One region of the Streptomyces sp. NPDC014864 genome, then DNA from elsewhere that is predicted to be linked to it. Evidence: riboswitches for the same ligand, from Rfam matches in the RefSeq annotation. Region 1 holds a riboswitch; the other holds the start of a gene.

The links. A riboswitch is a leader RNA that binds a small molecule or an ion and turns the genes downstream of it on or off. The one in region 1 is predicted to bind cobalamin.
Positions count from the first base shown of each region.
Region 2: linked by a shared signal. The riboswitch ahead of ACF1A5_RS09190 (HoxN/HupN/NixA family nickel/cobalt transporter) and the one ahead of ACF1A5_RS29140 (cobalamin biosynthesis protein) in region 1 are both predicted to bind cobalamin.

Region 1 is NZ_JBIBWT010000020.1:77,492-91,708, reverse strand. Features, by position in the region: gene ACF1A5_RS29160 (alpha/beta hydrolase family protein) at 393-1,520, opposite strand; gene ACF1A5_RS29155 (class II aldolase/adducin family protein) at 1,627-2,313, opposite strand; gene ACF1A5_RS29150 (anion permease) at 2,500-3,756, shown strand; gene ACF1A5_RS29145 (hypothetical protein) at 3,791-4,021, shown strand; cobalamin riboswitch at 4,182-4,325, shown strand; gene ACF1A5_RS29140 (cobalamin biosynthesis protein) at 4,425-5,381, shown strand; gene ACF1A5_RS29135 (cobyric acid synthase) at 5,378-6,886, shown strand; gene cobN (cobaltochelatase subunit CobN) at 6,883-10,536, shown strand; gene ACF1A5_RS29125 (putative cobaltochelatase) at 10,533-12,548, shown strand; gene cobO (cob(I)yrinic acid a,c-diamide adenosyltransferase) at 12,548-13,147, shown strand; gene ACF1A5_RS29115 (cobyrinate a,c-diamide synthase) at 13,152-14,217, shown strand, end outside.
Region 2 is NZ_JBIBWT010000004.1:118,427-132,643, forward strand. Features, by position in the region: gene ACF1A5_RS09150 (PP2C family protein-serine/threonine phosphatase) at 1-635, shown strand, start outside; gene ACF1A5_RS09155 (hypothetical protein) at 723-2,126, shown strand; gene ACF1A5_RS09160 (hypothetical protein) at 2,208-2,573, shown strand; gene ACF1A5_RS09165 (caspase family protein) at 2,578-5,382, shown strand; gene ACF1A5_RS09170 (extracellular solute-binding protein) at 5,517-6,908, shown strand; gene ACF1A5_RS09175 (tetratricopeptide repeat protein) at 7,371-8,714, shown strand; gene ACF1A5_RS09180 (hypothetical protein) at 8,731-9,510, opposite strand; gene ACF1A5_RS09185 (nucleoside hydrolase) at 9,695-10,690, shown strand; partial or broken gene ACF1A5_RS09190 (HoxN/HupN/NixA family nickel/cobalt transporter) at 10,683-11,812, opposite strand; cobalamin riboswitch at 11,810-12,010, opposite strand; gene ACF1A5_RS09195 (ArsR/SmtB family transcription factor) at 12,091-12,465, shown strand; gene ACF1A5_RS09200 (glycoside hydrolase family 13 protein) at 12,662-14,217, shown strand, end outside.

The sequences.
Region 1 (14,217 bases):
CTTCCGGTTGACGGTCCGAAAACCCAAACGGAATGTCACCGGGGGCGACAGGGATGGCCAACGCACCTGGTTCCACCGGGCCCGACGCGACATGATCGAGCCAGCGGTACGCCCGGGAACGGAACGGCCGGGACCGCCGCACGGAGAGCCGACGGGGCGGCCCCCACCGCCCCGCGTCCACACCTCCCGCACACCGCACTCATCCCTCGTTCACCCGCCCGCGGGCCCGCCGCGCACGGGTTGGGCGGCCCTGTGGGCGGGCCCGCCCGCCGACGGCCTCTCCCGCTCGCCGGCCGCCTCCCCCGCGCCGGACGTGTCCGCCGCTCCGGCGGACCGGGAACTCCCGTGCGGGAATTGGTGGCCCATGTCACATGAGAAGAGGTCGGGACCTGTCACATGAGGGGGGTCAAGAAGCGTCGCAGCGCCTCCTCGTAGCCCTCCGGGTCGGCGTTCCACATGGCTCCGTGCGGGGCCCGGGTGACCGTCTGCAGGGTGACGAGGTCGGGGCGGCGGGCGGCGAGGCGGCGGGAGGGCTGCCAGGGGGCCACGGTGTCGTCCGGGCCGTGGAAGATCATCGTCGGCACCTTGAGCCGGGCCGGGTCGGCCACGTCGGCGAGGCGGTCGCCGGAGAGCCCGGTGCGCCCCTGGGCGGCGCGCACCGCGAGCGGCAGCAGCGCGGCGGGGGTGTGCCGTGCGGTGGCCAGGGCCCGCAGCGTCGCCTGCCAGTCGAGCACCGGCGAGTCCAGCACCAGCCCGGAGACGCGGTCGCGCAGGCCCGAGTGGGCGGCGGCGCGCAGGGCCATGGTGGCGCCGGTGGACCAGCCGTACAGGATGACGCGCTCGGCGCCGTACCGGACGGCGTAGCGGATCGCCGCGTCCAGGTCGCGCCACTCGGTCTCGCCGAGGTGGTTGAGGCCGTCCGGGGAGCGGGGCGCGCCGAGGTCGCCGCGATAGGCGAGGTCCAGCACCGGGAAGCGGCGGCGGTGCAGGAAGCCCATGAGGTTCATGGGCAGTTCGCGCGTGGCGCCCAGGCCGTGCACCGTGATGACCCAGGTGTCGCGGACGCCGGGCACGAACCACGCGGGGAGGGGGCCGAGTTCGCCGGGGACGTCGATGTCGGCGTGGTCGAGGCCGAGGGCGGAGCCCGGGTTGCCGACGTGCACGTTCGGGGTGAGCCAGACCTTGTCGTGGGTGCGCAGGGCGCCGTGGGTGACGCGTTCCAGGCGGCGCACGACGGCGTCGGCGCGGTGCGGGGCGGTCGGCAGCACGGGACCGACGACGGCGTGCGAGCCGTCGCCGGACAGGCCGTAGATGCCGGGGCGCAGGGAGGCCAGGTCGCGGGTGAGCGTGATCCGGCCCGGCGCCGTGCCGTGCACGGTGAGCCGCGGCTCGGTGGGCAGGGGCCGGCCCGGGGATGCCTTGAGCGCGGCGTCGCTGGCGAGCCGGCCGGCGGCGATGCCGGCGGCGCCGGCCGCCAGGGCCGCGGTGACGGCCGCGGCCGTCGCTTTGACTGAGCGCACGGGTCCAGTGTCCTGGCGCGCCGGGCCACCGGCCAGCGGGAGGAAGGGTCGGGGTGACATGCCCTGCGGGTTCCAGGAAACAGGGGCTTTCATCCCTGCGGAGGACCTACCTCCGCTGCCCGTAACCCCGCAGCCGCTCCTGCGCCTGTGCCAGTTGCTCCGGTGACAGCAGGGAGGGGGTCAGTCCCGGCACGGAGGACGCCGTCAGCCACAGACGGCACATCCATTCCAGCTGGGCCGTGCGGTCGTAGGCCTGGTCGAGGGTGGCGCCGTGGGTGACCGTGCCGTGGTTCTGCAGCAGGCAGCCGGAGCGGCCCTCGAGGGCGCGGAGCATGTTCCCGGCCAGTTCCTCGGTGCCATAGGTCGCGTAGGGGGCGACCCGGACGGGGCCGCCGAGCGCACCGGCCATGTAGTGGATCAGCGGCAGCTCGGTCACGAGCGTCGAGACGGCGGTCGCGTGTACGGCGTGGGTGTGGACGACCGCGCCCGCGTCGGCGGTGCGGTGGATCGCGAGGTGCAGGGGCAGTTCGCTGGTCGGCACCAGGGTGCCGAGCACCTGCCGGCCGTCGAGGGCGACGCCGGTCACGTCGTCCGGCGTGAGCCGGTCGTAGGGCACGCCCGACGGGGTGACCAGCACGGTGTCCCCGACGCGCACCGACACGTTGCCGGAGGTGCCGACGACCAGGCCCTCGGCCGCCGTGCGGCGGGCGGTGGCGACCAGCGCCTCCCAGGCCCGGGCCTCCTCGGCGCGCACGCTCCTCCCCTTCCCCTGGTCCCTCTTCTGCTCAGCCATGACGCGATCCTGCCAGGCGGCGGCCCGCCCGGCCGGGGTGACCGAAATCTCCTCCCCGGCTCGCGGCCTACGGCGGAGCGCGGACCCTCTTTTACGGACACCCCGAAGACCGTCCCAGTTCATCTTCCGTTCACCCTGGTTACGTACGTTCGACCAGCCAATGACCTCGAACGATTGCCTGGGTAAATGGAAAGCTTCTCGCTGATCCTCGCGATTGTGGTAGTAACCGCACTCGCGTTCGATTTCACGAACGGTTTCCACGACACCGCCAACGCGATGGCCACGACCATCTCCACCGGTGCACTCAAGCCCAAGGTCGCGGTGGCTCTGTCCGCCGTGCTCAACCTGGTGGGCGCCTTCCTCTCCGTGGAGGTCGCGAACACGATCTCCAAGGGTCTCGTCGACGAGACCGGCATCCGTCCCGAGGTCATCTTCGCCGCCCTGGTCGGCGCGATCCTCTGGAACCTGGTGACCTGGCTCATCGGTCTCCCGTCCAGCTCCTCGCACGCCCTGATGGGCGGCCTGATCGGCGCCGCCATCGCCTCGGCCGGCTTCGGCGCGGTCCACGGCGACGTGCTCGTCACCAAGGTGCTGCTGCCCGCCGTCGCCGCCCCGGTCGTCGCCGGCCTCGCGGCGATGCTCTCGACCCGGCTGAGCTACGCGCTGGGCAGGAAGTCGAACGGCAAGGCCGCCGGCAAGGGCCACCGCGCGGGCCAGATCGCCTCCGCGGGCCTGGTCTCGCTGGCCCACGGCACCAACGACGCGCAGAAGACGATGGGTGTCATCACCCTCGCCCTGATCGCCGGCGGCGCCATCGCCCCGGGCTCCAACCCTCCCACCTGGGTCATCCTGTCCGCGGGCCTCGCCATCGCGCTCGGCACCTACATCGGCGGCTGGCGCATCATCCGGACCATGGGCAAGGGCCTGACCGAGCTGGAGCCGCAGCAGGGCTTCGCCGCCCAGACCAGCGCGGCCACCGCCATCCTGGCCTCCTCCCACCTCGGCTTCTCGCTCTCCACCACCCACGTCGTCTCCGGCTCGGTGATGGGCGCGGGCCTCGGCCGCAAGGGCGGTGTCGTCCGCTGGTCGACCGCGACCCGGATGCTCGTGGCCTGGGTGCTGACCCTGCCGGCCGCGGCCCTCGTGGGCGCCGGTGCGGAGGCCGTCACCGGCCTCGGCGACTGGGGCACCGCCGTGGTGGCCGTCTTCCTGGTGGTCTCCAGCGCCGTGATCTGGAAGCTGTCGCGCCGTGAGGTCATCGACCACACGAACGTCAACCACACCGGCGAGCCGGCCGGGGTGGTGACCCAGGCCATGGCCGCCGTGACCCCGCCCCCGGTGGGACACGTGGCGCCCGAGACCGGGGACCTCGCGGCCTCCGTCCCGGCGCAGGCCTCCGCCTCCGCCTCCGCCGACCGGGCGAATCCGCCCGCCACCGTCTGAGCCCCGAGCACCCGGTTACAGAAGGAACATCACCATGAAGATCGACTGGGCAGCCATCGGCTCCGTCATCGGCGTCAGCCTCTCGGTCACGGTGGGCCTGGTGGCCCTGTTCACCCTCGGCATCGCGGGCCTGTCCCGCCGCGAGCGGGCCGCCGCCGAGGGCAACGGCGGCGGGGCGATCGCCGCCACCGGCGCGTACGTCTGCTTCGCGGCGTGCGCCGCCGCCGTGGCCTACGGCATCTACCTGATCATGGCCAAGTCCTGACCCTCGGCGCGGCCACCGCCCGGCCCGGGGGCAGCCCGTCGCCCGCCCGGTCCGCACCGCCCTCCTCGGCGGCGCGGACCGGGCGGGCGTTTTTCGTGCCCCGGCGGGCCGATGTGGGCCTCATCTCAGTCCCCCGGTGCAGGTCAAAGGCGAGTTGACGGGTGTTCGCGGGGCGTGGTGGACTGCCCACGCCAAGTACGGCAGCAGGAGAGGAAGCCGGTGCGAATCCGGCGCGGTCCCGCCACTGTCACCGGGGAACGAACATCCCGGGAGCCAGGAACTCTCGCCGCCGGTCTCGTCGAACCAGGGCGTGGACACCCTGAGTGAGGACATATCGCCATGCGCGGCTGCCATCCGAGGTTCACCAGCGACGTCCCGCCCGCCCCCGCGGTCGGCTGAGGCGATGGGGGCCGATCGCGTCTTCGCCTACGGCGCCGCCGCCGGCCTTCTCGGCGACCTGCTCCTCGGCGATCCGCGCCGTGGGCACCCGGTGGCCGCGTTCGGCCGCGCCGCCGCCGCCGTGGAAACCGTGCTGTGGCGTGACCACCGGGGGTGGGGGGCGCTGCACACCGCGGTGTGCGTGGGCGGCACCGTGGCCTGCGCCGCGCTCGCCGCGTCCGCCGTACGCCGCTCCCCCGCCGCCTCCGTCGCCCTGACCGCCGCCGCCACCTGGTCCGTGCTCGGCGGGACCTCGCTCGCGCGGGAGGCGCGGACCGTCGGCCGGGCGCTGGCGGCCGGGGACGTCGAGGCCGCCCGGGCGCGGCTGCCCCATCTGTGCGGGCGGGACCCCGAGGCCCTGGACGCCGACGGGATCGCCCGCGCCGTCGTGGAGTCCGTCGCCGAGAACACCTCCGACGCCGTGGTGGGCGCCCTCACCTGGGGGGCCGTCGCCGGGGTGCCGGGGCTCCTCGGGTTCCGGGCCGTCAACACCCTGGACGCCATGGTCGGGCACAAGTCGCCGCGCCACCGGCGCTACGGCTGGGCCTCCGCGCGCCTGGACGACCTCGCCGGGTGGCCGGGCGCGCGGCTCACCGCCGTACTGGCGGCCGCGGCCGGGCCCGATCCGCGCGGGGCCGTCCGTGCCTGGCGGGCCGACGCCGGGCGGCACCCCAGCCCCAACGCCGGTCCGGTCGAGGCCTCGTTCGCCGGGGCGCTCGGGGTGCGGCTCGGCGGCACCCTCGCGTACGGGGGGCGCGTTGAGCACCGGCCGGTGCTCAACGGACCGGGACGCCCCGTCCGGGTGGGTGACATCGAACGGGCGGTACGGCTCTCCCGCCGGGTGGGCCTGCTCGCCCTGGGCGCCGGGTTGGCCGGACGGTTCGCGATGCGCGCCGTCCTCGCGAAGGGACGCAGGGGATGAACGGCGGGCTGCTCGTCGCCGGTACCACCTCCGACGCCGGGAAGAGCGTCGTCACCGCCGGGATCTGCCGGTGGCTGGTGCGGCAGGGGGTCAAGGTCGCGCCGTTCAAGGCGCAGAACATGTCCCTCAATTCGTTCGTGACGCGCGAGGGCGCCGAGATCGGCCGGGCGCAGGCCATGCAGGCCCAGGCGTGCCGGGTGGAGCCCACCGCGCTGATGAACCCCGTGCTGCTCAAGCCGGGCGGCGAGCAGAGCAGCCAGGTCGTGCTGCTCGGCAGGCCGGTCGGCGAGCTGAGCGCGCGCGGGTACCACGGCGGCCGGCAACAGCGCCTGCTGGGCACGGTGCTGGACTGCCTCGCCGAACTGCGCGGCACGTACGACGCGGTGATCTGCGAGGGCGCCGGCAGCCCGGCCGAGATCAACCTGCGCCGCACCGACATCGTGAACATGGGCATCGCCCGCAACGCGCGGCTGCCCGTGCTCGTGGTGGGCGACATCGACCGCGGCGGCGTCTTCGCCTCCTTCTTCGGCACCGTCGCCCTGCTGTCGCCCGAGGACCAGGAGCTCGTCGCCGGGTTCCTGGTCAACAAGTTCCGCGGGGACGTCTCGCTGCTGGAGCCGGGCCTGGACATGCTGCACGGGCTGACCGGACGGCGCGCCTACGGGGTGCTGCCGTTCCGGCACGGGCTCGGCATCGACGAGGAGGACGGACTGCGGGTGTCCCTGCGGGGCGCGGTCCGGGAGTCCGTGGTGGCCCCTCCGCTCGGTGAGGACGTCCTGCGGGTCGCCGTCTGCGCCGTGCCGCTGATGTCCAACTTCACCGACGTGGACGCGCTGGCCGCCGAACCGGGCGTCGTGGTGCGGTTCGTGGACCGGGCCGAGGAACTGGCCGACGCGGACCTCGTCGTGGTCCCGGGCACCCGCGGCACGGTCCGCGCCCTGGAGTGGCTGCGCGAGCGGGGCCTGGCGGACGCGCTCGCCCGGCGCGCGGCCGAGGGCCGGCCGGTGCTCGGCGTCTGCGGCGGCTTCCAGCTCCTCGGCGAGCACATCGAGGACGAGGTCGAGAGCCGCCGCGGGCACGTCGACGGGCTCGGACTGCTGCCCGTGCGGGTGCGGTTCGCCCGCGAGAAGACCCTCGCCCGGCCCGTCGGCGAGGCGCTCGGCGAGCGGGTCGAGGGATACGAGATCCACCACGGGGTCGCCGAGGTCACCGGCGGCGAACCCTTCCTGGACGGCTGCCGGGTGGGCGGCGTCTGGGGCACCCACTGGCACGGCTCGCTGGAGTCGGACGCCTTCCGGCGGGCCTTCCTGCGCGAGGTGGCGGCCGCCGCGGGCCGCCGTTTCGTCCCCGCCCCCGGCACCTCCTTCGCCGCGCTGCGCGAGGAGCAGCTCGACAAGCTCGGCGATCTGATCGAACAGCACGCGGACACGGACGCGCTGTGGCGGCTCATCGAGTCCGGCGCGCCGCAAGGACTGCCCTTCATCCCACCGGGAGCGCCCGCATGAGCACAGTGTTGTTGTTGTCGACCGCCGACACCGATCTGCTGGCGGCGCGGGCCTCCGGCGCCGCGTACCGCATCGGCAACCCGACCAGGGTCGACGTCGACACCGAACTGCCCGCCCTGCTCGACGGCGCGGACCTCGCCGTCGTACGCCTGCTCGGCGGCAGAAGGGCCTGGGAGGACGGACTCGACGCGCTGCGGGCGTCCGGTGTCCCGACCGTGCTGCTCGGCGGGGAGAGTGTGCCGGACGCGGAGCTGATGGCCGAGTCGTCGGTGCCGGCCGGAGTGGTCGCCGAAGCGCTGCGCTACCTCGTCGAGGGCGGGCCCGGCAACCTCGCCGAACTCGCCCGCTTCCTGTCCGACACGGTGCTGCTCACCGGGGAGGGCTTCGACGAGCCGCAGCGGATGCCCGAGTACGGCGTCCACGGCGACCGCCCGACCGCCGCGGACCGCCCGACCGTGGGCGTGCTGTTCTACCGGGCCCACGAACTGAGCGGCAACACCGCCTTCGTGGACACCCTGTGCGACGCGATCGAGGCGCACGGCGCCAACGCCCTGCCGGTGTACTGCGGTTCGCTGCGCGGCGCGGACGCGGGGCTGTGCGAACTCCTGGGCCGCGCCGACGCCCTGGTCGCCACCGTGCTCGCCGCCGGCGGCACCCACGCCTCGCAGGCCTCCGCGGGCGGCGACGAGGAGTCCTGGGACGTCGGGGCCCTGGCCGAGCTGGACATCCCCGTGCTGCAGGGGCTCTGCCTCACCTCCTCGCATGCCGCCTGGGAGGAGTCCGACGCCGCCCTGTCCCCCATGGACGCGGCGATGCAGGTCGCGATCCCCGAGTTCGACGGGCGCCTGATCACCGTGCCGTTCTCCTTCAAGGAGCAGGGCCCCGACGACGTGCCCGTGTACGTCGCCGACCCGGAGCGGGCCGCGCGCGTGGCGGGGATCGCCGTACGGCACGCGCGGCTGCGGCACAAGCCGAACGCGGAGAAGAGGCTCGCGCTGGTCTTCACCGCCTACCCGACCAAGCACTCGCGCGTCGGCAACGCGGTCGGCCTCGACACCCCCGCCTCGGCGGTACGGGTCCTCGACGCCCTGCGGGATGCCGGGTACGCGCTCACCGACTACCCCGACAACGGCGACGAGCTGATCCACCGGCTCATCGAGGCGGGCGGCCACGACGTCGAGTGGCTGACGGAGGAGCAGCTGGCCGCCGCGCCCGCGCGCGTGCCGCTGGCCGACTACCGCTCCTGGTTCGACGAGCTCGACCCGGAACTGCGGGCCGCGATGCTCGACGCGTGGGGCGAGCCGCCGGGCTCACTGTACGTCGACGGCGACGACATCGTGCTCGCCTCCCTGCGGTTCGGGAACGTCGTCGTGATGATCCAGCCGCCCCGCGGCTTCGGGGAGAACCCGATCGCGATCTACCACGACCCCGACATGCCGCCGTCGCACCACTACATGGCGGCCTACCGCTGGCTGGAGAGCTCCTTCGGCGCCGACGCGATCGTCCACATGGGCAAGCACGGCACGATGGAGTGGCTGCCCGGCAAGGGGCTCGGGCTGAGCGGGAGCTGCGCGCCGGACGCCGTCCTCGGTGACCTGCCCCTGGTCTACCCCTTCATCGTCAACGACCCCGGCGAGGGCACCCAGGCCAAGCGGCGTGGCCACGCCACCGTCGTCGACCACCTGGTGCCGCCGATGGCCCGCGCCGACACCTACGGCGATCTCGCCAAGCTGGAGCAACTGCTCGACGAGTACGCGCTCGTGTCCGATCTGGACCCGGCGAAGGCCCCGGCCGTGCGGGCCCAGATCTGGACCCTGGTGAAGGCCGCCGAGCTGCACCACGACCTGCACGTCGACGAGCAGCCGGACGACGACACGTTCGACGAGTTCGTGATGCACATCGACGGCTATCTGTGCGAGATCAAGGACGTGCAGATCCGCGACGGCCTCCACGTCCTGGGCGGCGGCCCGGTGGGCGAGCCGCGGGTGAACCTCGTGCTCGCCGTGCTGCGCGCCTCCCAGGTGTGGGGCGGCCGGTCGAACGCGCTGCCGGGACTGCGGGCCTCGATCGCGGCCCACTTCGGGCTGGTGGAGAAGGAGTTGCTGGCCGAGCCCGGCGCCCGGGTGAAGGTGCCGGTGGACCTGACGGACCTGGTCGACGGCCCCGCGCGCACGGCCGCCGACGCGATCGACCTGCTGGAGCAGCTGTGCCGGCGGCTGGCCGAGGGGATGGAGGCCCGGGCGTGGGACGTCTCGGCGGCACCCGCCCTGGTCCGTGAAGCCCTCGGCACCGAACTCCCGGACGCCGTGGCCGTGCTGGAGTTCGCCTGCACCGAGGTCGTGCCACGGCTGGCCCGGACCACCGACGAGATCGGCCACATCCTCCGGGCGCTGAACGGCGGTTACGTCCCGGCGGGCCCGTCGGGCTCCCCCACCCGCGGTCTGGTCAACGTCCTGCCGACCGGCCGCAACTTCTACTCGGTCGACCCCAAGGCCATTCCGTCCAGGTTGAGTTGGGAGGTCGGGCAGTCTCTCGCCGACTCTCTGGTGCAGCGGTACCTGACGGACACCGGCGCGTACCCGAAGTCGGTCGGCCTCACGGTCTGGGGCACGTCCGCCATGCGCACCCAGGGCGACGACATCGCCGAGATCCTCGCCCTGCTGGGCTGCCGCCCGGTGTGGGACGACGCGTCGCGCCGGGTGACCGGCTTCGAGGTGGTCCCGCTCGCGGAGCTCGGCCGGCCGCGCATCGACGTGACGGTCCGCATCTCCGGCTTCTTCCGGGACGCCTTCCCGCACGTGGTCGGGCTGATCGACGACGCGGTGCGGGCCGTGGCGGAGCTGGACGAGCCCGCCGAGTCCAACTTCGTACGGGCCCACGTGGACGAGGACGCGGCGCGGCACGGCGACCGGCGGCGGGCCACGGCCCGGATCTTCGGCTCCAAGCCCGGGGCGTACGGCGCCGGGCTGCTGCCGCTGATCGACGCCCGCAACTGGCGCTCGGACGCCGACCTCGCCGAGGTGTACGCGGTGTGGGGCGGCTACGCGTACGGGCGGGGGCTCGACGGGCAGGCGGCACGCGGGGACATGGAGACGGCGTTCCGGCGGATCGCCGTGGCGGCGAAGAACGTCGACACCCGCGAGCACGACCTCGTCGACGCCGACGACTACTTCCAGTACCACGGCGGCATGGTCGCCATGGTGCGCCATCTGACCGGCGCGAGCCCCGAGGCGTACGTCGGCGACTCCGCCGTGCCCGACCAGGTGAAGACGCGGACCCTCGGCGAGGAGACCCACCGCGTCTTCCGCGCCCGCGTGGTCAACCCGCGATGGATGGCGGCGATGCGGCGGCACGGCTACAAGGGCGCCTTCGAGATGGCGGCGACCGTCGACTACCTCTTCGGGTACGACGCCACGGCCGGGGTGGTCGACGACTGGATGTACGAGAAACTCAGCGCGGAGTACGTCTTCGACGCGGAGAACCGGGACTTCATGAAGAAGTCCAACCCGTGGGCGCTGCGCGGCATCACGGAACGGCTGCTGGAGGCCGCCGACCGCGGCCTGTGGGCCGAGCCGGACGCGGACACGCTGGAGCGGCTGCGCGCCACCTATCTGGAGCTCGAAGGCGACTTGGAGGGCGACGAGAAGTGAGTACCCCGTTCCCGTTCACGGCCGTCGTCGGCCAGGACGACCTGCGGCTCGCGCTGCTGCTGAACGCCGTGTCCCCGGCGGTCGGCGGTGTACTGGTGCGCGGCGAGAAGGGCACCGCCAAGTCCACGGCCGTGCGGGCGCTTTCGGCGCTGCTGCCGGAGGTGGACGTCGTCTCCGGCTGCCGGTTCTCCTGCGACCCGGCGGCGCCCGATCCGGCGTGCCCGGACGGACCGCACGCGCCGGGGGCGTACGCGTCCCGCCCGGCGCGCATGGTGGAGCTGCCGGTCGGCGCCTCCGAGGACCGGCTGGTGGGCGCCCTCGACATCGAGCGGGCGCTCGCCGAGGGTGTGAAGGCCTTCGAGCCGGGCCTGCTCGCCGACGCGCACCGCGGCATCCTCTACGTCGACGAGGTCAACCTGCTCCACGACCATCTCGTGGACCTGCTGCTGGACGCGGCCGCGATGGGCGCCTCGTACGTCGAGCGCGAGGGCGTCTCCGTGCGGCACGCCGCGCGCTTCCTGCTGGTCGGCACCATGAATCCCGAGGAGGGCGAGCTGCGGCCGCAGCTGCTCGACCGGTTCGGACTGACCGTGGAGGTCGCGGCCTCGCGCGAGCCCGACCAGCGGGTGGAGGTGGTGCGCCGACGCCTCGCGTACGACGACGACCCGATCGCCTTCGCCGCGCGATGGGCGGACGAGGAAGCCACCGTACGGCAACGGATCGTGGCGGCAAGGGAGTTGCTGCCGTCGGTACGCCTCGGCGACGGAGCGCTGCGGCAGATCGCGGCGACCTGTGCCGCCTTCGAGGTGGACGGGATGCGCGCCGACATCGTGATGGCGCGTACGGCGACCGCGCTGGCGGCCTGGGCGGGCCGCACCGACGTGCTCGCCGAGGACGTACGGCAGGCCGCGCTGCTCGCGCTGCCGCACCGCAGGCGCAGGAACCCGTTCGACGCGCCGGGGCTGGACGAGGACAAGCTGGACGAGACGCTGGAGGAGTTCTCCGGCGAGGGCGAAGGCGGCGCGGGCGAGGGCGACGACGATCCCGGTCCGGACGGGCCGGGCGGAGGCGGCGGCCGGCCGGCGCCGGACAGCGGCCCGGACGGCGGCGACACCTCCGCGCGGCCGGGGGCCGCGGAGGACGCGGAACCGCAGGCCTCCGGCGCGGGTTCCGGCGAGCAGGCCCCGGCACGCGCCGCCGAGCCCTTCCGCGCGAAGGTGCTGAGCGTGCCCGGGATCGGCGAGGGCGCCGCCGGGCGGCGCTCGCGGGCGCGGACCGAGCACGGGAGGACGACCGGTGCCCGGCGGCCCCGGGGGACGCTCTCCAAGCTGCACCTGGCGGCCACCGTCCTGGCCGCGGCCCCGCACCAGCGGGCGCGGGGCCGCTGCGGGCCGGGGCTGGTCGTGCGCCGGGACGATCTGCGGCAGGCGACCCGGGAGGGCCGCGAGGGCAACCTCGTGCTGTTCGTGGTGGACGCCTCCGGGTCGATGGCGGCCCGGCAGCGGATGGGCGCCGTCAAGGGAGCCGTGCTGTCGCTGCTGCTGGACGCCTACCAGCGGCGGGACAAGGTGGGCCTGGTGACCTTCCGCGGCACGGACGCGCAGGTCGCCCTGCCGCCCACGTCGTCCGTGGACGCGGCGGCGGCGCGGCTGGAGAAGCTGCCGACCGGAGGCCGTACGCCGCTGGCCGCCGGGCTGCTCAAGGCGCACGAGGTGCTGCGGGTGGAGCGGTTGCGGGACCCGGCGCGGCGGGGGCTCGTGGTGGTGGTGACCGACGGGCGGGCCACCGGCGGCCCGGAGCCGGTCGCCCTCGCGGGACGCGCGGCCCGGCTGTTCGCGGCCGAGCAGGTCGCGTCGGTGGTCGTCGACTGCGAGTCGGGACCGGTGCGGCTGGGCCTGGCCGGACAGCTCGCGGGCGAGCTGGGCGGTACGGCGGTGACGCTGGACGAGCTGCGGGCGGACAGCATCGCCGGCTTGGTGAGGGACGTGCAGGGGACCAGGAGGGCCGCGTAATGCCACAGGGACAGCCGAGTACCGTGCCGGACGACGGCCTGACGACCCGCCAGCGCCGCAACCGGCCACTGGTCGTCGTGCACACCGGGGTCGGCAAGGGCAAGTCGACGGCCGCCTTCGGGCTGGCGCTGCGCGCCTGGAACCAGGGCTGGCCGATCGGGGTGTTCCAGTTCGTCAAGTCGGCCAAGTGGAAGGTCGGCGAGGAGAACGCGCTCCGGGTGCTGGGCGCCTCCGGCGAGGGCGGCACGGTCGACTGGCACAAGATGGGCGAGGGCTGGTCGTGGGTCCAGCGGGACGCCCAGATGGACAACGAGCAGAAGGCCCGCGAGGGCTGGGAGCAGGTCAAGCGTGACCTGGCCGCCGAGACGTACCGGCTGTACGTCCTCGACGAGTTCGCGTACCCGATGCACTGGGGCTGGGTCGACACCGACGAGGTGGTCGAGGTGCTGCGCGACCGGCCGGGCACCCAGCACGTGGTGATCACCGGGCGGAACGCGCCGGAGAAGCTGGTCGGCTTCGCGGACCTCGTCACCGACATGTCCAAGGTCAAGCACCCGATGGACGCGGGCCAGAAGGGCCAGAGAGGCATCGAGTGGTGAGGCCGTGCTGACCTCGTCCTCCTCGTCCGTGCCCCGGCTGGTCGTCGCCGCGCCCGCCTCCGGCAGCGGCAAGACCACCGTCGCCACGGGGCTGATGGCCGCGCTGACCGCGCGGGGACTCGCCGTGTCCCCGCACAAGGTGGGGCCGGACTACATCGACCCCGGGTACCACGCGCTCGCCACCGGGCGGGTGGGGCGCAACCTCGACGCGTACCTGTGCGGGCCGGAGCTCGTCGGCCCGCTGTTCGCGCACGGCGCGCGCGGGTGCGACGTGGCCGTCGTCGAGGGTGTGATGGGGCTGTACGACGGGGCCGCCGGGGAGGGTGAACTGGCGTCCACCGCCCAGGTGGCGAAGCTGCTGCGGGCGCCGGTGGTGCTGGTCGTCGACGCGTCGTCGCAGTCGCGGTCCGTGGCGGCGCTGGTGCACGGGTTCGCGTCCTGGGATCCGGAGGTGCGGGTCGCGGGCGTGATCCTGAACAAGGTCGCCTCGGACCGGCACGAGGAGCTGCTGCGGGAGGCGCTGGACTCCGTCGGGGTGCCGGTGTTCGGGGTGCTGCGGCGGGCGCCGCAGGTGGACACTCCGTCACGGCATCTGGGGCTGGTGCCGGTCGCCGAGCGGCGGGCGGACGCGGTGGCCGCGGTCGCGGCGATGGCGGCGCAGGTGTCCGGCGGGTGCGACCTGGACGCGCTGATGGCGTTGGCACGGGGGGCGGGGGCGTTGTCGTGTGCGGCGTGGGACGCGGCCGAGGCCCTGGCCGCTTCGCCCCCTCCGCCCCTTCCCGTCCCGTCCGCGGTGGCTGGCGCCCCCGGACCCCCGCTTCGGCCTGAAGAGCCTCGTCCTCGGACTCCCCCGAGCTCTCCGAGCAGGGGGTACCCCCAGGACGGGCCGAGGGTTGCCGTCGCCGGTGGTGCGGCCTTCACCTTCTCCTACGCCGAGCACACGGAACTCCTGACCGCCGCGGGCGCCGAGGTCGTGCCCTTCGATCCCCTGCGTGACGAGCAACTGCCGGAGGGGACGAACGGCTTGGTCATCGGCGGTGGCTTCCCCGAGGTGTACGCCGGTGAGCTGT
Region 2 (14,217 bases), on a different contig from region 1:
TGCAGGGCAAGGGCCTCGGCGCGGTCGAGGCGGCGGCCGCGCTGCTCGGCACCTTCCGCGAGGCCGGCTTCCACGAATCGTCCCTGGCGGCCGTCGCCGAACGCCTGGAGACCCGGATGCTGCGGCACCGCCGCCACACCACGGCGCTCGGCCGCGCGGACGGCGACCGCTTCGCCACCGCCCTGCTCCTCGGCTTCCCCGCGGACGCCACGAACGCCGTGGAGATGGTCAATTTCGGCCATGAGCCGCCGCTCGCGGTCGGCCCCGGCGGGGTACGCCCGCTGCCCCAGGGCGACCGCCTCCCGCTCGGCCTCGGGGAGCTGGCCCCCGGCCGTTCCCAGGCGGTGCGGTGGGTGGAACTCGGCCCTGGTGAGACGCTGCTGCTGTTCACCGACGGCGTCACGGAGTCCCGCGACGGCGCGGGGAGGTTCTACCCGCTGGTGGCCGAGCTGGCCCGCGCCGTGGCCGCCGACCCGCGCACCGCGGAGCCGCAGCGCCTGGTCGCCCACGTCCGGGACGGCACCCTGCGCCACTCCGGCGGCCACCTCGGCGACGACACCACGATCTTCGCCGTCCGCCGCGCCGCCGGGCGGGCCACCGGGCGGGGACCCTGGTACGGCCTCCACCGGCACTGACCGGTCCGAAGCCCACCTTCGCAGCCGCAGAGGCTACGGTGCTGACGTACGCGACCGTCAGGATCACCGACACGACACGGGGGGACGATGCCCGGAACAGTGCTGCTGCTCGCGGCCTCGCCCGTGGGGCGGGGGCGCCTGGTGGACGCCGCGTCGGTGCTTCCCGTGCTGGCCGCCGTCCCGCCCGCCGTGCTCTCCGGCACGGACACCGCGACCGTCGTGGAACTCGTCGACCCGCTCGAACCACAGGCCGTACTGACCCGGCTGCGCGCCGCCGCGGCGGCCCCCGGCCCGCTGACCGTCTTCGTCACCGGCCAGCTCCAGCTCGACCGCCGGCAGCGCCTGCCCCACCTGGCCCTCGCCCGGACCGCCCCCGCGACGGTCCGCTACACGGCCCTGCCCTGGCACTGGCTGCGAGAGGAGCTCCGGCTGCGCCCGGACGGCACCACCACCGTCCTGGCCGACCTGCACGCGGACCCGGAGGCCTGGGCCCGGCTCCGGGAGCGCCCGCTGGACTCGGGCCGCAACATCGCCGTCTACGGCCGGATCGCGCCCCCGCCCTCCCGGCGCACCGTCGCGGTGCCGTCGTACATGAAGGCGGTGGCGACCCTCCTGCGCAGCGGGCACCGGCCGCCGCCCGACCAGTTGCACCAGCAGGCGCTGGCGCGCCTCGCCGACGAGGGCGGTACCGGCAGTGATCTGGTGCTGACGGCACAGCCGCCGGTGACGGGCGTCCCGTACCCCGCGACGGCCGCGTCCTTCCCTCCGGGCCGATACCCCGCGCCGGCCGCGTCCTCCCACCCCGACCGGCACGCCGCGACGGCCGGACGCGTCCCGGCCGGGTGGCAGATCCCGCGGGCGCCGGTGGCGTCCGACCCGCCGGCCGCGACGGCGGAAGGCGTCCCCGCCGGGTGGAACACCACCCCGCGGGCGCCGGTGGCGTCCGACCCGATCGCCGCGACGGCGGAAGGGCGGCACGCCCCGCAGGCGCCGGTGACGGCCTCCCCGCTCGCCGGGACGGCCGACGGCGTCCCGGCCCCGCGCCGCGATCCGTGGCCGCCGGGGGCGGACGACCCGCACGCCGCGATCGCCGAGTGCGTCCGGGGCGGACGGCACGGCGACGCCGACGCGCTGGCCGCCCGCTGGGAGCAGGCCGCCGTACGGGCGCACGGAACCGCCTCCGAGGAGGCGCTTCACTGGGCCGAAGTCCGCGCGGACCTGGCCATGCTCGCGGGGGACGCCGCCCGCAGCTGCCGCGCCTGGCTGACCGTCGCCACCACCCGCCTCGCCCTGGGACAGTCCCCCGACACCCCGGAGGTCGAGGCCGCCGTCGACCGGGCGCACCACCAGTGGGGGCAGCTCGGCGACCCGGCGCGGGCCCGTGAACTCGGCCCCGAAATGGCCGAGTTGCGCGGCCGGGTGCCCGGCCGGCGGCAGGGCGCGCTGGACCACGTGCGGCGGCAGCTGAGGCAGCTCCAGGCGCAGGGCTGACCCAACTCCGCTGGTACCAAAAGGACGTGTCCGGTACGAACCCTCCCCGCGACGCCTGCCGCGATGCCAGAATGGTGAGTTATGGCTGAGGGGGATGGCGTGGCCGGCCGAGGCATCCGGGTCCGGTTGGACGGAAGCGCGGGCAGCACCAACGACGTCGCCGCGCTGAAGGCGTGGCTGGAGCGGGAGAGACCGCTGGAGGAGCTGGTCCGCGGCGGGCAGTTGCGGATCCTGGAGCGGCCCCGCACGGACGGCCCGCCGGGGCACATGGGCGTCGGCATGGAGATCCTGCTGGTCGTGGTCGGTGTGGGCACCGAGATCACGTTCCGGGAGCTGCTGGCGCAGACCAAGCGGGCGGTCGCGGCCTGGAAGGAGAACCGCCGCCGGGTGGAGCGCGGTGATCCGCCGGAGGAACGGGTCGATCCGGTGGACCTCGACGAGGGGTAGCCCCGTGAACCGCTTCGACCCGCGCGGGCGGGTGAACCGGGCGCTGCTGGTCGGCGTGTCGGACTACGACCACACGAAACCGGCCGAACCGGACGGTGTGCCCGGCGATCTGCCCGCCGTCGGGCACAACCTGACCCTGCTCGAGGAAGTGCTGCGGCGGGGCGGTGTGTTCGATCCGGGGCAGATCACCGTCCGGCGTTCGCCGTCCCTGGACGAGTTCAGCGAGGAGCTGCGCACGGCCGCCCGTCTCACCGAGGGGCTGCTGCTGTGCTACTTCGCCGGGCACGGGGCGGTGCCGAGCGCGGGCAACGAGCTGTTCCTGCAGATGCGCAACGCGCGCGTGGTCGCGGGCGGGCGCGCGGTGTTCCCCGGCGCCGACGCCTTCACCGCTGTGCTCACCGAGCTGGCCGGGAGCCGCGCCGAGCGCGTCGTGGTGATCCTCGACTGCTGCTACGCGGGCAACGCCGCCAAGGTCTGGCACGACTTCGCCGACCGACGCCAGAAGATCCTGCTGCTGATGAGCGTGCAGGCCAACCGGCTCATCGACTCCGGCGACGGCACGAGTCCGACACCGTTCACCGACGCACTCGTACGACTCCTCGGCGCGGACGGGGAGTCGTCGCTTCTGGAGCTGTTCGACCGGCTGCGGGACCGGATGTCCCTGGCGGGCCGCACGACCACGCTGGGTGACCCCTGGGAGCCGCAGCTCGCCGGGGAGCCGGGCACGGACGTCCTGCTGACGGGGGCCCCGTTGTCACCGTTATCGGCGTCGTCACGGTCGCCCGTGTCCTCGTCGGCGTCGGGGGCGGCGCCCTCGGCGGCCTTGGTGTCTCCCCCGTCCTCCACCCAGTCGTCCGAGCAGCCGGGGCCCGGTCCGGAGGCGTCCGAGCAGCCGCCCCGTGCGGAACCGCCGGGATCCGAGCCGGGGGGACGGCCGGGTTCGGCGCCGCCGGGATCCGGGCGGCCGGACGCGGAGCCGTCGGAGCGGGGGGAGCCGTCCGGGCCGGGGCGGCCGCCGGGCTCCGGGGCCCGGGGCTCGCTCGTGGCCGCGCTGCGGGCCGTTCGCGGCCGGGTCCACGCCGCCGGCCGGTGGTTCCGCGGGCTGCGCCCCCGCGTCCGGGCCGCCGTGAGCGCCCTGATCGTGCTCGCGCTCGGCGCCCTCGGCATCGGCTGCTACGTCCTCATCGCCCCCGGCGACGACCACCCCTGCGCGCCGCCGCTGGAGCTGCGCGTACTGACCGACCCCGACCTGGAGCCGACGGTGCGCGCGGCCGCGGACGCGTACCTCACCTCGGACGCCAACACCACCGGGCACGGCTGCCGCCGTACCGGCATCACCGTCTACGGCGCGGGCGCGGCCGCCGCGGTCAACGCGCTGCACCAGCAGACGGACCCCTGGCAGGCACCCCGAGAGGACGCCGACCCGCAGCGTGACGTGGGACCGCAGCCGGACGTCTGGATCCCCGCCTCCGTCGCGGACGTGCCCCGGGTCAACACCGACCGGCCCAACCGCTCCTTCGCCCCGCTGGAACCGGAGGCCGGGCCCTTCGTGTACTCGCCGGTCGTCCTGGCCGTCCCGCAGAACACCGCCGCGGACGCTCTGGCGGACCGCGTCGGGCGCCCGCTGTCCCAACTGGTCGACGCCCTGAAGAAGCAGGACGCGAACGCCGAGGTCCGGCGGCCCGACCCCGAGTTCACCGACTCCGCGCTCCTCGCGACCGTCGGCCTCTACGGCGGCGGCGACGACGACCCGCGCACCGCCGAGGGGAGGATCCGCCCCACCGGGCCGCCCGCGCCCACCTCCGCCGAGCTGCTGTGCACGCTGCCGGCCGACCACGCCGCGGACGGCCGCACCGCCGTACTCGTCCCCGAGTTCCTGCTGAAGAGCGGCGTCGGCTGCGCCCGGACCACCCGGGTGCGGCGGATCGCCGAGTACCCGAGCGACGTACCCGGGCTGACCCCCACCTTCGTGCGGGTGCGCTGGGAGGGCGCCGACCGGGACGCGTCGGTGCGGGACGACGCCGTGCGCCGTTTCCACGACTGGCTCACCGGTGAGCCGGGCCGTGCCACGTTCGAGAAGGCCGGCTTCCGGCAGGCGTCCGGCCCCGGCCACGCCCTGCTCGACCAGGACGACCCCGGCGAGGGTGTGCTGCGCGATCCCAGCCCGCTGCCCGGCCCCGCCGAACCCGGGGTCATGGACACGGTGCTGGAGCGGTACCGCAGCGCCAACGGCCCCGGCCGGGTCCTCTACCTCCTCGACAGCTCCGGTTCCATGAACGCCCAGTGGCGCGGGCCCAGCGGCGGCCCCGGCCTGCTGAAGCAGTCCCTCGGCGGACTCGGTGTGCAGGACGAGTACGGCGTGTGGTCGGTGTACGGCACCTCGGGCGCCCGGCCGTACGGGACGCTGCTGCCCTTCACCCACCACCGGCGCGCCGACGCCGAGCGCGTCGTGGACGGCGGGGCGCGGGTGCGGGACGCGGAGGCCGATCCGCACGCGGCCCTGCTCGCCGCGCTCGACGAGATGCGGCGCCGCGGCACCGACGACGCCCGGCCGCAGCTGATCGTCTACATCACCGACGACGAGGACGACAACCGGCTGGCCGGCGGGAACCTGGACGAGGTGCTGACCCGGGCACGCCGGCTCAAGGTGCCGGTCGACATGGTGTCCCTGGCGGGCGGCTCCTGCGACGAGGGCCGGCCGGACGCCCTGATCGCCGAGGCGAGCGGCGGCCGCTGCCTGGACGCCGGCGACGACCTCGGCACGGGGCTGCACGACGAGGTCGCACGGGCGGGGACGGGGGAGGACTGATGTCACGGGGACCGACGCCACGACGGCTGGTGCCACACTGGCTGACACCACGGCGACTGGTGTCACAGCGGCCGAAGACAGGGCGACCGACGCCGCAGCGGCCGGAGGCAGGGTGGTCCGAGCCACGCCGGCCGGTGTCTGTGCGGCTGACGGCACGACGGCTCGCCCTGCCCGCGCTGCTGCCGCTGCTCGCGGTCGGCGCCTGCACCGGGCGGGGCCCGCAGGTGTCGCAGACGCCCGCCGCCGACGTGCCCGGGGAGATCGTGGTGGCCAGCGGCCGGGACGTGACCGGCAAGAACGGCATCCGCGAGCAGCTCATCGATGCCTGGAACCAGCAACAGGCCAAGGAGCACTCGAACTTCACCGCCCGCCTGGTGGAACTGCCCGGCTCGGCCGACGAGCAGCGCAGCCAGCTGCTGGGCGCGCTGCAGTCGGGCAGCGCGAAGTACGACGTGGTGAACCTGGACGTGACATGGGTGCCGGAGTTCGCCGAGGCCGGGCTGATCCGCCCGCTGTCCGACCGGGCGGTCGACGACGACGTGATCGCGTCGGTCGCCGGCACCGCCCGCTGGAAGGACAAGGTGTACGCGGTGCCGTTCAACAGCGATGTCGGACTGCTCTACTACCGCAAGGACTACCTGCGCGAGGCGGGCGTCCAGCAGACCGCGCTCGGCGGCGGCACCGACTGGCAGGACCTGCTCAACCTGGGCGACGTGCTGAACACGCACCGGCCCAAGGGATTCGAGAAGGCGTGGACCACGCAGCTGGCCGGGTACGAGGGCCGTACGGTCAACGCGATCGAGGCGTTCGCGTCGGCGACGAAGGACTTCGCGCTCACCGACGCCTCCGGCCACTACACCGGTGACGTCCAGGAGCTGAGCGACGGCATCGCGGAGCTGCGCGGGCGCACCGCGAAGCCGTACACCCTCGACGACGCCGTCGACTCCGACGAGGCCGCCTCGCTCAGCGACTTCGCGGACGGCCGCACCGCGTTCCTGAGGCACTGGCCGTACGCCTACCGCACGCTGTACCAGACCTTCACCGAGAAGCAGCTGGGTGTGGCGCCGCTGCCCGGCCGGGCGGTGCTCGGCGGGCAGAACCTGGCGGTGACCCGGGACTCGCAGCGGGCGGAGAAGGCGGCCGATCTGATCACCTTCCTCACCAGCCCGGAGAGCGAACGCTGCCTGCTGGACGCGGGTTTCGCCGCGACGCGCACCTCGGCCTACGCGGACGACCACGTCACCTGCGCCTCAGCGCCCACCTCCGGGGCGGGCCCCTCGGCGTCGCCGACCGGCGAGAGCGCCGACCACATGCCCCGCGACCGGATGGGCCGCCCCCGCTACGCCCGCGGCATCCTGCTGCCGGCCCTGCGCGCCGCGGTGCGGCGGCCGAGCACCCCGCTCTACGGGGCCTTCACCCAGACGTTCACCGCGGAGCTGGGGGCCCTGTTCACCGACGACCCGCCGGGCGACGCGGACCTGGCCGCCCGCCTGGACCGGGCCCTGCGCCGGGCCCTGCCGGACTAGGGACCCTCCTTGGGGATCGGGCCGGCCAGGGCTCCTCTTCCGGATGGGGTCTTCGGGATCGGGCCGACCAGGCCCGCGGCCTTGGGCAAGATCCGAAAGAGAGCCCTAGCAGTGCCGAACCGCCTGGTGGGCGGCCGGTGCGGCGTCCGACGCGCGCGCGGGTCCGGCGTTGGCGGCGGTGATCAGGGCGGCCACGGCTATGACCGCCGCGCCGAATCCTCTGGCGTGACGTGCGGAAATGCGTCCATGGCGCGCGACAGTGCGTCCGGGCACGGCAACCGACCTCGCAGCGACAGTGATGGATTAAGCACGCTTAATGTGCTCCCCAACCTAGGGGGTCGGGAGGCCGAACCGGAAGGGGGCCCGGGGCAGTTGGGCGCCATCGGGCCTCCTCCTGCGGGCGTCTCGGGAGGCCCCTGCGACCGCTCGGTGTTAAGTCCGCTTACTGGCATGATTAACCGCATGGCGAAGCGGGACGACCCGAAGACCATCGGGCGCAGGGTGCAGCGGCTGCGGCACGAACAAGGCCTCACCCAGCGCCAGTTGGCGGAGCCCGCCTACACGCCCGCCTACATCTCCACCCTGGAGGCCGGACGGGTGCGGCCCTCGGACGAGGCGCTCAGGCACCTCGCCGGCCGGCTCGGGGTCGCCTTCGACGAACTCGCCACCGGGCGCCCCGCACACCTGGCCACCGACCTGCGGCTCAGGCTCATCGAGGCACAGCGCGCCCTCGCCGCGGGGGAGACCGGGAAGGCGGCCGAGAGCTACGCGCGGCTGCTCGCGGAGGCCGAGGAGCACGAACTCGCCGACGTCCGGGCGCAGGCCCTGCTGGGGCTCGGCGAGTGCGCCCTGGAGACCGGCGAACTGGAGGCCGGACGGCAGCACTTCGAGCGGTCCGAACGGGCCCTCGCCGACGCGCCGCTGCCCGCCCGCGTGCCCGCCCTGCGCGGCCGCGCCGTCTCCCACTACCTGGCCGGCGAACTCCGGTACGCCGTCTACCTCCTCGAATCCACCCTCGACGAGCTCAACCGCGGCGGACTGCACGACCCGGACGCGCTGCTCCTGCTGTACGCCAGCGTGATCGGGCCGTACATGGACATGGGGGCGCACGCACGGGCGGCGCAGGCGGCGGAGTTCGCGCTGGCCCTGGCCCCGCAGGCGGGCGATCCGGCGCTGGTGGCCCGGATGCACCGCTCGGTAGCCCGCACCCTGCTGGCCGAGGGCCGGGTCGCCGAGGCCGACGCGTCGCTCGCCAAGGCCGCAGAGCTCTACCGCCGCCTCCAGCTGCGCACCGAACTGGCCAAATGCCACTGGATGCGCGGCTACGTCTGCGCGCAGAACGGCGAACTGGACCGTGCCGAGGAGGAGTTGCGCTCCGCGAAGGCCATGCTCTCGGCCCGGCGGGCGGCGCTCTACACCAGTCAGGTCGTGGTCGAGCTGGCCGATGTGATGCGCCGGCGCGGCAAGTCGGAGGAGGCCGTGGCGCTGCTGTGCGACGTCCTCGGCGACCTCTCCTCCGAGCGCGGCGCCGTCCACGCGGCCGCCGCGCACCGGCTGCTCGGCATCATCGCGGAGGACGCCCGCGACACCGAGACGGCCGAGGAGCACTACGTCCGCGCGCTGAGCCTCCTGGAGCGGGCGGGCGCGGCCGGCGACCTGGCCGACCTGTGCCGCCTCCTCGGCGACCTGCTGCGCCGCACCGGCCGCGTCGAGGCCGCCCTGGACGCCTACCGCACCGGCCTGGGCCACCGCACGGCCCCCGGCACCACCACCCTGGGCCCGGCGCCCGCCCAGCCGCCCCTGTGAAGGGGGCCCGCTCCTCTCAGGCCTGCACCCGCGCCCGCCGGCGGATCTCCGTCAGACGCTGGGCGCCCAGCTGGGCCGTCTGCGCGGTGGCGTCGGACGCGATGCCGCCGAGGGCGCCGTCGGTAAGGGTGATCGCGGTACCGCCGACCCGCACCGCGGCCACGTCCAGGGTGAGCACGGTCCGGTCGCCGTCGGAGTTCCTGCCGGTCAGCACCACCCGCAGGCCCTGGCGGGCGTCGCCGACGGCCGGCAGTCCGAGATCGGTGACCTCCACCCGCTGCGTGCCGGCCCGCGTGGTCGTCGCCGTGAACTGCGCGCAGGTCTCCGGCAGCTTCTTCAGCCAGGCCAGGGACCGGTCCACGTCCGCCGCCGGGCGGTCGAGGACCTGGTAGCGCAGCTGGGCCGCGTCGTCGCCGTTGTCGAAGGCGGCGACCGCGTGCGTCCCGGTCGGCGTGCCGAGCGGCTCGTCGGCGTAGAGGGCGTCGAGCAGGCGCTGGCAGTCGGGAGTCTCGGTGCTCGCCTTGAGCAGTCCGTCCCGCCAGGTCGCGGCGCCCTCGGTGGGTGCCCACGCCGAACCCAGGTCGGCCTGGGTGAGCAGGGCGGCCTGCGCCTGCGCGGCGGTCAGCGCGGACCCGGCCGGGGAGGCGGCGGGCGTGCGGGTGTCCGGTGCCGTCACCGGGGGCGGTTCGGCCTGCCCGGGCCCGACCGTGCACGCGGTCGTGGTGAGCAGGGCGGCGGCGGCGACCGTGGTCAGCGCGGCGGAGGCGGAGCGGGCGCGGGCCGGGGAGGGGGGCATGGCGGTGCCTCCAGACGTACGGACCTTGAGGGGCTGGGCTCAGTTCACGGCACCACCGGCGCCGCCCGCGCACCAGCGCGCCGGGCCGTCCGGGTGATCGTGTGAAAAGCACTCCGTCGCCCCGGCGCGCGGTACCGCGCGCCGGGAGTGGCGCATAGGGTCGGTGCGACGGAAGGAGCCCGCCGTGACCGGTCAGCCCGTCCCCGTGGTGATCGACTGCGACACCGGCGTCGACGACGCCCTGGCCCTGCTGTTCGCCGTACGCCACCCGGGCCTCGACCTGCGTGCGGTCACCTGTGTCGCCGGGAACACGGACGTGGACCAGGTGGTGCGCAACACCCTGACCGTCCTGGAGCAGGCGGGCGCCGGTGACGTGCCCGTCGCGCGCGGCGCCCGGCGCCCGCTGATCGAGCCGGCCCGGGGCGCGCATCACGTGCACGGCCGGGACGGCATGGGCGACCTCGGTCTGCCCGCACCGCGCCGCCGTCCCGTCGACGTGGACGCGGTGGCGCTGCTGCGGCGGGAGATCATGGCGTCCGACCGTCCGGTCACGCTGGTCCCGACGGCCCCGCTGACGAACATCGCCCTGCTGCTGCGCACCCACCCGGAGGTGACGGGCAACATCGAGCGGATCGTGTTCATGGGCGGCGCGGTGGCCGCCGGGAACGCCACGGCGGTCGCCGAGTTCAACGTCTGGCACGACCCCGAGGCGGCGGCGATCCTGCTGTCCGCCGGGGTGCCGATCACCATGTACGGTCTCGACGTGTTCGAGCGGGTGATCGTCCCGGCGGCGGACGTACGGCGGCTGCGGGAGAGCGCGGAGCCAGGCGCCCGGCTGGCCGGGCGGCTGCTGTCCCACCGCGACCCGGCGACCTACCAGGCCCCCTCCGACGCCCTCGGCGACGTCTGCGGCGGCCTCGGCGACGCGGGCGCGGTCTGCTCGGTCGCCGACCCGGCGGGACTGGCCACCCACCGGCTGCCGGTGGAGGTGAACCTCGCGCCGGGCCCGGCCCGCGGGCAGACGGTCGTCGACCGCCGCCCCCGGCCGGGCGAGGCGGAACTGCACGGCGAGATGCGCGAACAGCCGCTGGTGGACGTGGCCCTGGACATCGACGTCGAGCGCTACGTGAAGCTGTATCTCACGACGGTCGAGAACGGTGCCCGGGCGGAGGCTAGTTGACGTCGGCCGCCGGGACCGACCACCGCTGCTCCACCTTGGCCACCTTCCAGTACGACAGCGCCGCCGCCCACACCACGACGAACAGGCCCACGATGACGTAGCCGACGTTGTCCAGGTCCAGCCCGGCGATCCAGCCGGTCACGTCGTCGCGCAGGTCGAGCTTGTCGTGCAGCACGCCGACGAGCTCGATCGTGCCGATGAAGAAGGCGACGGCGATCGACAGGCCGGTGATGGTGAGGTTGTAGAACACCTTGCGGACGGGGTTCGAGAACGCCCACTGGTAGGCGAAGTTCATGAACGTGCCGTCGAGGGTGTCGAACAGGCTCATGCCCGCGGCGAACAGCAGGGGCAGACACAGGATCGCGTACCAGGGCAGCCCGGCCGCCGCCCCCGAGCCCGCCATCACCATCAGCGTGACCTCGGTGGCGGTGTCGAAGCCGAGGCCGAACAGGAAGCCCAGCGGGAACATCTGGCCGGGCCGGCTGACGGACCGGGTCAGCCGGCCGAGGACGCGGTTCATGAAGCCGCGGGAGTCCAGGTGCTCTTCGAGCTCCCGCTCGTCGTAGGTGCCCGCCCGCATCGCCCGGAAGACCTTGAGGATGCCGATCAGGGCGACCAGGTTGAGGGCGGCGATCAGGTAGAGGAACGTGCCCGAGACGGTCGTCCCCATGAAGCCGAGGACCTGGTGGGTGCGCGAGCCCTGGTCCATGACCTTTCCGGCGAGCTGGGTGCCGCCCGCGATCAGCACGGAGAGCACGACGACCACACTGGAGTGGCCCAGCGCGAACCAGAAGCCGACCGACACCGGCCGCTTGCCGTCGGCCATCAGCTTGCGGGTGGTGTTGTCGATGGCGGCGATGTGGTCGGCGTCGAAGGCGTGCCGCATGCCGAGGGTGTAGGCGGTGACGCCGAGGCCGATGCCGAAGGCCTGGGAGCCGACCTCGTAGTGGCCGGGCACGACGAGGAGGAACAGCACGCCGAAGGCCACGACGTGCAGCACGGCGATGACGGCCATCAGGCCGGCGGTCTTGAGGGTGTCCTCCCGGCGCCAGCGGAAGGACGGCGTCGGGGCAGGGTCGGGCAGGGTCATCCGGTATCACGCTCCAGCACCTCGTGGATCACTTCGTGAGCTGCCGTGGCCGGTCTCCTGGCTTACGGGTCGTGCGTCCGCCGTCCCTGCCTTCCCGGTCGTGCGACCAGTGGCCCGGCGTGAGCCGGACGGAACGGGAACTCCCCGATCACAGTGGCGAGGGCCGCTCCGGCATGGGCCCCTGACGGGCCGTCACCGGCTTCCCGAACACCACGGCGCGCCCACCGTAGGGCCATGAGCCGTCCCCTGCATAGCTGCGCACCTGGGCAGGTATGGAAGATCACACCGGGGCGCCTGCGAGGATGACGCCATGCATCTCGTCCCCGCGGACCGCGCAGACCGCCGCACGATCGACGGCCACCGGGTGTGCGACGCCATCGCCGCGATCGGCGATGCCGGCCACGTCCGTGCCTGGGCCGACCGTTTCTCCCTGCTCGCCGACCCCAAGCGGCTCGCGCTGCTGCTGGCCCTGCACCGCACCGGCCCGCTCGCCGTCTCCGACCTCGCGATCGCCACGGGCATGAACGACCCGGCCGTCTCGCAGGCCCTGCGGCTGCTGCGCGCGGCGGGGGCCGTGGAGGGGGACAAGGAGGGGCGCGTGGTGCGCTACCGGATCGTCGACCCGCAGGTGCGGCAGCTGCTGCAGCACTGCGCGGCCGACGGGGGCCGACCCGGCGCGCGCTGACGGGGGGGTGCACAGGCCCGAGCTGCGGTGATCCGGCGCGCGCCGGCCCTGCTTCCGTCGATCCGGCGTGCGCCGGTCCGGCGCGGGCGCGTGCCGTCCGGCGCACCAACTCCGCGTACCCCGAACGGGTTTCACTTTTCCGGCGAGGTGGACAGAGTCCTACGTGACGCTCGTACGCAGCCGAAGAGGAGAAAGCGTGACCGACCGCACCACCACGCACGACTCCCCGCCCGACCTCTCGTCCCGCGACCCCGACTGGTGGCGGCAGGCCGTCGTCTACCAGGTCTACCCCCGCAGCTTCGCCGACGCCGACGGCGACGGACTCGGCGACATCCGGGGCATCACCCAGCGGCTGACCCATCTCGCCGCGCTCGGTGTCGACGCCCTGTGGCTCAGCCCCTTCTACCCCTCCGAACTGGCCGACGGCGGCTACGACGTCGCCGACCACCGGGACGTCGACCCGCGCCTGGGCACCCTCGACGACTTCGACACCATGGTCGCCGAGGCGCACCGGCTGGGCCTGAAGGTGATCGCCGACATCGTGCCCAACCACACCTCGCGGCAGCACCGCTGGTTCGAGGAGGCGCTGCGGGCCGGACCGGGATCCCCGGCCCGGGACCGGTACGTCTTCCGCGACGGCCGGGGCCAGCACGGTGAACTCCCGCCCACCGACTGGCAGTCCGTCTTCGGCGGCAGCGCGTGGCGGCGGGTGCCCGACGGGCAGTGGTACCTGCACCTGTTCGCACCCGAACAGCCCGACCTGAACTGGCAGAACGAGGAGGTCCGCGCCGACTTCCGCACCACGCTGAGGTTCTGGTCCGACCGCGGGGTCGACGGCTTCCGCGTGGACGTCGCGCACGCCCTGGTCAAGGACCTCGACGAGCCGCTGCGGGACCTCGGCGACATCGGCGCCACCGGCGAGGACGCGCTGCTGCGGGTACCGCCCGGCAGCCACCCCTACTACGACCGGGACGAGGTGCACGAGGTCTACCGCGACTGGCGGAAGATCTTCGACGCCTACACCCCGCCGCGCACGGCGGTCGCGGAGGCCTGGGTGCCGGGCGACCGGCGTGTGCTCTACGCCCGCCCGGACGAACTCGGCCAGGCCTTCAACTTCGAGTACCTGCGGGCCGGGTGGGACGCCGGTGAGCTGCGGCAGGTCATCACCGAGTCGCTGCGCACCGCGCGCGCCGCGGGAGCGTCTGCCACCTGGGTGCTGTCCAACCACGACGTCGTCCGGCACACCTCCCGCCTGATGCTCCCGTCCGGCACCGACGACAACGCCTGGCTGCTGTCCGATGGCCGCGCCCCGGCGGTCGACGCGGCGGCGGGGCTGCGCCGGGCCCGTGCGGCGACGCTGCTGATGCTCGCCCTGCCCGGTTCGGCCTACGTCTACCAGGGCGAGGAACTCGGCCTGCCGGAGGTGGCCGACCTGCCCACGGAGGTGCTCCAGGACCCGATCTGGGAGCAGACCGGGCGTGTCCGCAAGGGCCGCGACGGCTGCCGGGTGCCGCTGCCGTGGACGACCGGCGGACCGTCGTACGGCTTCGGGGCGGGCGCGGCCTGGCTGCCGCAGCCGGACGACTTCGCCGCGTACGCCGTCGAGGCGCAGGACGGCGTGGAGGGCTCGACCCTGGAGCTGTACCGCTCGGCCCTGCGGCTGCGCCGCAAGCTGCTTCAGGGCGAGTCGCTGACCTGGGCGGAGGACGTCCCGGCCGGGGTGCTGCGGTTCGACCGGTCCGACGGCTGGCA